One region of the Paenarthrobacter sp. TRD_SC_7 genome, then DNA from elsewhere that is predicted to be linked to it. Evidence: riboswitches for the same ligand, from Rfam matches in the RefSeq annotation. Region 1 holds a riboswitch; the other holds the start of a gene.
What was found. A riboswitch is a leader RNA that binds a small molecule or an ion and turns the genes downstream of it on or off. The one in region 1 is predicted to bind S-adenosylmethionine.
Positions count from the first base shown of each region.

Region 2: another riboswitch for S-adenosylmethionine. It lies ahead of AC0J5Z_RS04730 (DUF1737 domain-containing protein); the one in region 1 lies ahead of AC0J5Z_RS10730 (aminotransferase class V-fold PLP-dependent enzyme).

Region 1 covers NZ_CM149587.1:2,195,220-2,198,423, forward strand. The annotation lists gene AC0J5Z_RS10730 (aminotransferase class V-fold PLP-dependent enzyme) at 1-1,262, opposite strand, end outside; SAM riboswitch class IV at 1,295-1,408, opposite strand; gene hisN (histidinol-phosphatase) at 1,593-2,405, opposite strand; gene rsgA (ribosome small subunit-dependent GTPase A) at 2,461-3,204, opposite strand, start outside.
Region 2 covers NZ_CM149587.1:952,972-956,175, forward strand. The annotation lists gene AC0J5Z_RS04720 (O-succinylhomoserine sulfhydrylase) at 1-783, opposite strand, end outside; gene AC0J5Z_RS04725 (rhodanese-like domain-containing protein) at 784-1,194, opposite strand; gene AC0J5Z_RS04730 (DUF1737 domain-containing protein) at 1,191-1,457, opposite strand; SAM riboswitch class IV at 1,471-1,582, opposite strand; gene AC0J5Z_RS04735 (SulP family inorganic anion transporter) at 1,670-3,204, opposite strand, start outside.

The DNA.
Region 1 (3,204 bases):
CCTGCAAGCAGCCTTGTGGCGTCCTCCAACCGGGAGCCGACGCCGAAGCTGGCGCGCAAGGACCCTGAGGGGAGTCCGAGGCGCTTGAGGAGCGGGTGGGCGCAGAAGCGGCCGTCACGCAGGCCCACACCGTGTTCCGCCGCCAGGTAAGCGGCCACCAATCCGGCGTCGAATCCTTCCACGGAGAAATTGACCACACCGATGGTGTCTACGGAGTCAGTGAAGATCTTGTGGACTGTCACGCCGTCGATGGCTTCGAGGCCTTCCACGAGATAAGAGCGGATAGCGGCCTCGTGGGCGTGCCAGGCTTCCTGGTCCAGTCCCGCGAGGACCTGCGTGGCGCGCGCCAGGGTCGCCGCTCCCAGGACGTTGGGGGAGCCGCCCTCGTGCCGTGCCGGGCCAGTGGCCCAGCTGACCGAATCCAGGCGGGCTTCACGAACAGCGCCGCCGCCTGCCAGATGGGGAATGCCGGCGTCGAGCCAATCCGGGCGACCCACCACGACGCCGGCGCCGAACGGGGCGTACAGCTTGTGTCCGGAGAACACAATGTAGTCGACGTCTGCCTCCGCGATGTTGATCCGTCTGTGCGGAGCCAACTGGGCCGCATCCACCACGATCCGTGCACCGTATTCGTGGGCAAGGGAAGCGAGCTGGGCGATGGGAAGGATCTCGCCAGTCACGTTCGAGGCGCCGGTGACTGCGAGCAGGCTCACTCCACCCTGGGAGAGTTCCACGCGGAGCTTGTCCAGCGTCTCGGCCAAGGTTGTGGCGGCGATGACGCTGCGGTGGGGGACTCCCTGCCACGGAAGCAAGTTGGCGTGGTGCTCGATGTCCAAGTACAAGACCTCACCGGCAACATCGCCATCCACGTGCGGGAGGCATCCGGCCAAAAGGTTCAAGGAGTCTGTGGTGTTCCGGGTGAAGATCACGGAGTCATCAGCCCGCCCGCCGACGAATTCACGGACGATGTTCCGTGAGTTTTCGTACACCGACGTGCTGATTTGGGAGGCGTACCCGGCGCCTCGGTGAACGCTGGCGTAGTAGGGCAGGACCTCGTTGAGGTAGGCCGAAACGATGGTCAATGCGGGAGCCGATGCGCCGTAGTCCAAGTTGGCGTAGCGGACGTGGCCACCTTGGATCAGCGGAGCCTGCAGCTCAGCGCCAGTGACCGCCGCAAGCGGACGCGTAGCGGCGGCTGTTTCTGCTGTGGAATCTTCAACATAGGACGGAATGATGTTGGAGTTGAACGTGATAGTGCTCATGGGACCTCACTCAAGAGGGACCCCCAAAGGGGGATCCGCGCTTGCCGTATCCGTTCCGGACCGGCCGGGTCGTCACCCGGGGCACCCCGCCGCGAATGGAGGGTTGCCGGCCAGCTAACCGGGGTTTAGCACTGGCACTCGTGACCTATAAAAAAGGCTAAGGCACGTCCGGGGGTCCGTCCAAAGCCGTCGCCTTTTGTTAAGTCCTTTGTTACGTCGACTGCGAAACGCCCGCTATGTCGAATAAAAAACGGCGGAGACCCCCCTAACGGGGGCCTCCGCCGTCGAAAATTCCGCCCTCCGCTTGGTGCGCAAGGCGAGGGAACAAGCTTAGAGCAGGTCGTCCAATCCGGGGTTGAGACGCTTCAGGACCTCGGAGTGCAGGATCGAGTTGGTAGCCAGCGCGTTGCCGCCAAACGGGCCGTCTTCGCCCTCCAACGACGTGAAGCGTCCGCCGGCTTCGGTAACGATGGGAACGAGTGCTGCCATGTCGTAGAGGTTCAGCTCGGGCTCGCACGCGATATCCACCGCGCCCTCGGCCACGAGGCAATACGACCAGAAGTCACCGTATGCCCGTGTACGCCAGATGTCTTCCGAGAGCCCCATGAATTCATCCAGGTTGCCGCGCTCCTTCCAGCCCGTGAGGCTGGAATACGACATGGAGGCGTCGGCCAAGCGGGAAACATTGGATACCTTGAGCCGCGTTGCCGAAGCGAGGGAACGGCCCATGTAAGCGCCCATGTCCTTGGCGGCCCACCAGCGTTTGCCCAAGGCCGGAGCGCTCACAACGCCCACCACAGGTTCGCCTTCATCAACGAGGGCGATCAGCGTTGCCCACACCGGGACGCCGCGGACGAAGTTCTTGGTGCCGTCAATGGGATCGATGATCCAACGACGTGAACCGTGACCGCTGCTCCCGAACTCCTCGCCGAGGACGGCGTCCCGCGGACGTGAGCGGGACAACTGACCGCGGATTGCTTCCTCAGCGGCTTTGTCAGCGTCAGTGACAGGCGTGAGGTCGGGCTTGGTTTCGATCTGCAGGTCCAGCGCCTTGAAGCGATCCATGGTCTGGGCGTCGACTGAATCAGCGAGGACGTGGGCAAGGCGCAGGTCATCGTTGTAGGTGGAAACGGGATGGGTCATGCCACCAAACTATCCTGAATCAATCCCTGCAGTGGGGACGTGAAGCCGGCAACGATCAGTTGACGGTGCCCAATTCCTTGGTCTCTTTCGCTTCGAGCCTTGGGTCTGCACCCAGCAAGCGGCGCAAGGAGGCCAGTCGCGCCACTCCTGACGAACCTGCATGGCCATCGTTCACCCATGCATCCAGGCCGCAATTCGTGGCGGTGGCACCATGCTTGCAGCCGCGGTCGCAGGTCTCCGTGCCGGGCTCAAGGTCCGGGAATGAATGCAGAATCCGGTCCGGGTCCACGTGCGCCAAGCCAAAGGACCGGATGCCGGGAGTATCGATGATCCAGCTGCCGGACGGAGCGTCATCCAGCTTCAGCGCCAAAGCCGAGGATGACGTGTGCCTGCCGCGGCCCGTTACGGCGTTGACGCCACCAGTGGCGCGCTCCGCCCCTGTCAGGGCGTTGACCATGGTGGATTTACCTACACCGGAGTGGCCGAGCATGACGGTGACTTTGCCACCCAAGTGTGAGCGGAGCTGGGATACGGCGTCCTTGTCCAGGCGGGCGGAGAGTCCGTCATCGGAGCGGGCATCGATGCCGCCGGCCTCGGAGTCAGCCGTGCGGCTGATGATCACGGGGAAATCCAAACTCAGGTAATTGGCCAGCAGTTCCGCCGGGTCCTTCACATCCGCCTTGGTGATGAGCAGCAACGGCTCGATGCCGGCGTCATACGCTGCAACCAAGGCGCGATCAATGAATCCGGTGCGTGGCTCCGGGTTGGCCGCCGCAACGACCACCACGAGCTGATCGGC
Region 2 (3,204 bases), 1.2 Mb from region 1:
GGTCTCCAAACCCTTGGTCAGCACCCAAGCGTTGAACGCGGACAGCGAAGGGCCGGTGTGCCGCATGAGCTGCTTGACGGGACCGTCGATGAATTCCTTGGTGCCCAGGATTGCACCGCCAAGGACGCGTCCCTGACCATCGATGTGCTTGGTGCCGGAGTACACGATCACGTCCGCACCCAACTCACCGCAGCGTTGCAACAGGGGAGTGGCAAAGACATTGTCGACGACGACAGTTGCCCCGGCGGCGTGCGCCAGTTCGCTGACGGCAGCGATATCGACGATCTCCTGCATCGGGTTGGACGGAGACTCGAAGAACACCGCAGTGGTGGGTTCCGACAGGGCTTCACGCCACTGTTCCAGGTCAGGTCCGTCCACGAAGACCGTCTCGACGCCCCAGCGCGGCAGGATCTCATTGAGGATCACGAAGCATGAGCCGAACAGCGAGCGGGCAGCAACCACGCGGTCACCGGCAGCCAGCAGGGCACCCAATGCGGTGAACACCGCGGACATGCCGGACGCCGTCGCAAAGCATGCCTCGGTTCCTTCAAGCAGGCGGAGCCGCTCCTGGAACGTTGCCACGGAGGGGTTGCCGTAGCGGGAGTAGACGAAGCGTTCATCCTCACCGGTGAAGGCGCGTTCAGCTGCAGCAGCGGATTCGTAAACGAAGCCGGAGTTCAGGAAAACGGGCTCGGACGTTTCCTGGAAATTGGTACGGGCAAGGCCTCCGCGGACGGCCTGGGTGTCCGGGCTCCAGCCAGCGGCGTCGGGATTGAAAGTCACTTACTCGGTCCCCAGGTTCGTCGGAAGGCCACGGTTTTTCCAGCCATTTACGGTGCGCTCGCCGTAGCGGTCCGGTTCGCCTTCGAAACCTTCCAGGACGTTGTAGGCAGTGAATCCAGCCTGCGTTGCCGCAATGGCGGCCGAGATGGAGCGTTGGCCGGAACGGCAGATAAAGACGAGCTCCACGGCGTCGTCCTCGGGTGCCTGTTGCTGCAGGTCCTCGATGAAGCGGGAGTTGGGGATGCCGCCGGCGAGGTTCCACTGGATGAACAGGGGATCGTTCTCGGTAGCTTTGGTATCGGGGATGCCGATGTGGGCCCATTCGCCCTCGGTACGGACATCCACCAGGATGGCGCCCTCTTCAAGCTTGGCCCACGCGTCCTGCGGGGTCAGGTCACCTGCATAGCTCATGCGTGGCCCTCGAATGCTTCTTCGTCGTCGTAGTTCTCCAGCTGGTCAACTGCATTGGCGACGGCGGCATCAGCGTTGGCGATCGCAGCGGGTAGCACGATTGCTTGGGCAACGATGACGTCCGTGCCGTTGAAGGTGGCTGCCGGGCTGCCATGGAGCACATAGCCCTCGGCGAGTGAATTGTGGATGCGCTCGCAGAAATCACGGTTGTCCGGGCCTGTAATCAGCCGGTAGGAGAGTTTTTCTTCAGTGGGTTCAGACATTGCTGGTGCTCCTCAGTCACGCTTGCAGTTCGAATTGTCGATACGCCGAGTAGTCACCTGAGGCACCCCGCCGGAGAGAGGGTTGCCGACCAGCAAGTCAGGGCTTTGCGCTGGTACTCATTACTCAAGAAAAACGTAACATCCACGGGCGTCGGGCTGCACTTGCAGGTGGTTTCGTCGTCGTCATGTTGCGTAATCGGCGGCTGCTTCAGCTAGTGGTTCCTCAGCGCGCGAACTGCGGCGCCGACGGTGGGGAAGAAGTGGTCGGGCGTAAATCGGGCTGCCGTTCCGAGGCGGATCAGCTTGTCCTTAACCGGCCCTTTGAGCTCGGCGAACACCAGATCGACGCCGTGACGGGCCAGCCATTCATCCAGCGTGACGAGGTCGTCCAAGGCCGTGGTGTCGATCCCGGTGATCGGCTCGGCCGCGAGGATGACGTGGGTAACGGGGTCTTCGGCCTCGTCCGGGGCCTCGTCAAATTGTTCCCGAACGAAGCTGGCCAGAACCTGCCCATTGCCGAAGAATAATGGCGCATCGAAGCGGAGGATCAGAAGTCCCGGGATTCGTTCGCCTTCAGGGTGGCGGGCGAGATCGTGGTAGCCGGGCCGCCCATCCTGCGAGCCGAGTTCGGTGCGGTAGGGGTCCCACGCCCGGCGAACGAAGTCCAGAAGAGCCAGGATGATGGCCACCACGATTCCCTGGAGGACACCCACCGTGAGGACGCCCAGGAAAGCTGCGAGCATCACCACGGACTCGCTACGGCTCAGTCCCAGAAGACGCCGGACCCCAGCCGGATCCGCGAGGGCAATCGCCGCGGCGATCACGACGGCGGCCAAGGTGGCGGACGGCAGGTACTCGGTCACACCGGGAGCCAGCAGCATGAAGGCCAGCACCAGCACTGAACCCACCACGCCGGTCATCTGGGATTTTGCGCCGGCATCCACGGCTACCGGGGTCCTTGAGGTGCTGCCGGAGATCGGGAATCCCCCCAGTAGGCCGGTGGCAGCGTTGGCCGCCCCAAGCGCTGCCATTTCCCTGTTCCCGGAAACCTTCTTTCCTTCTTTGGCCGCCAGTGTTTGGGACAACACGCCCGTGTCCGCGAAGGCCATGAGGGCGATGCCAGCAGCTGCGGGAAGCAGAGCGAGGGCGTCCGCCCAGCCAATACCGCCGAGCGCGGGCATCGGGAGGCCCTGCGGCAGGACTCCGGTGACCTTCACGTCGTCGCTAAGGCTCCAAACGGCCGTTGCAACGCATGAACCGACCACCGCCAGCAGGACGCCGGGCACTTTCCATTTCAAAAGTCGCGGGATCCAGATGAGGGCCAGCGAACCTATGCCCAGCAGCAGCGCAGGGAGATTAACGCCCCCGGTGAGCACCCCGGTGGTGACCTTCGCGAGCTTTTGCCAGATGTCGCCGTCGGCCTCTATCCCCAGGAACGCCGGCAGTTGCGACAGGGCCACCAGCAACGCAATTCCGTTCAGGTACCCGAGCCGGATGGGCTTGGACAGTAGGCCGGTGATGGCTCCCAGTTTCAGGGCGGAACCCGCCAGCATGAGTGCGCCGATGAGAATCGCCAGCAACCCGGCCAATGCCACAGACTTTTCGCTGCTGCCCGCTGCCAGCGGCACAATAGCGGCAGCGATCATGGGGGCAAGGGCTGAGTCGGGTCCCAGGACCAGGATTCGGGAAGGCCCCACGACGGCGTACACCAGCAACGGGACCACCGTTGCGTAGAGCCCGGTGACAG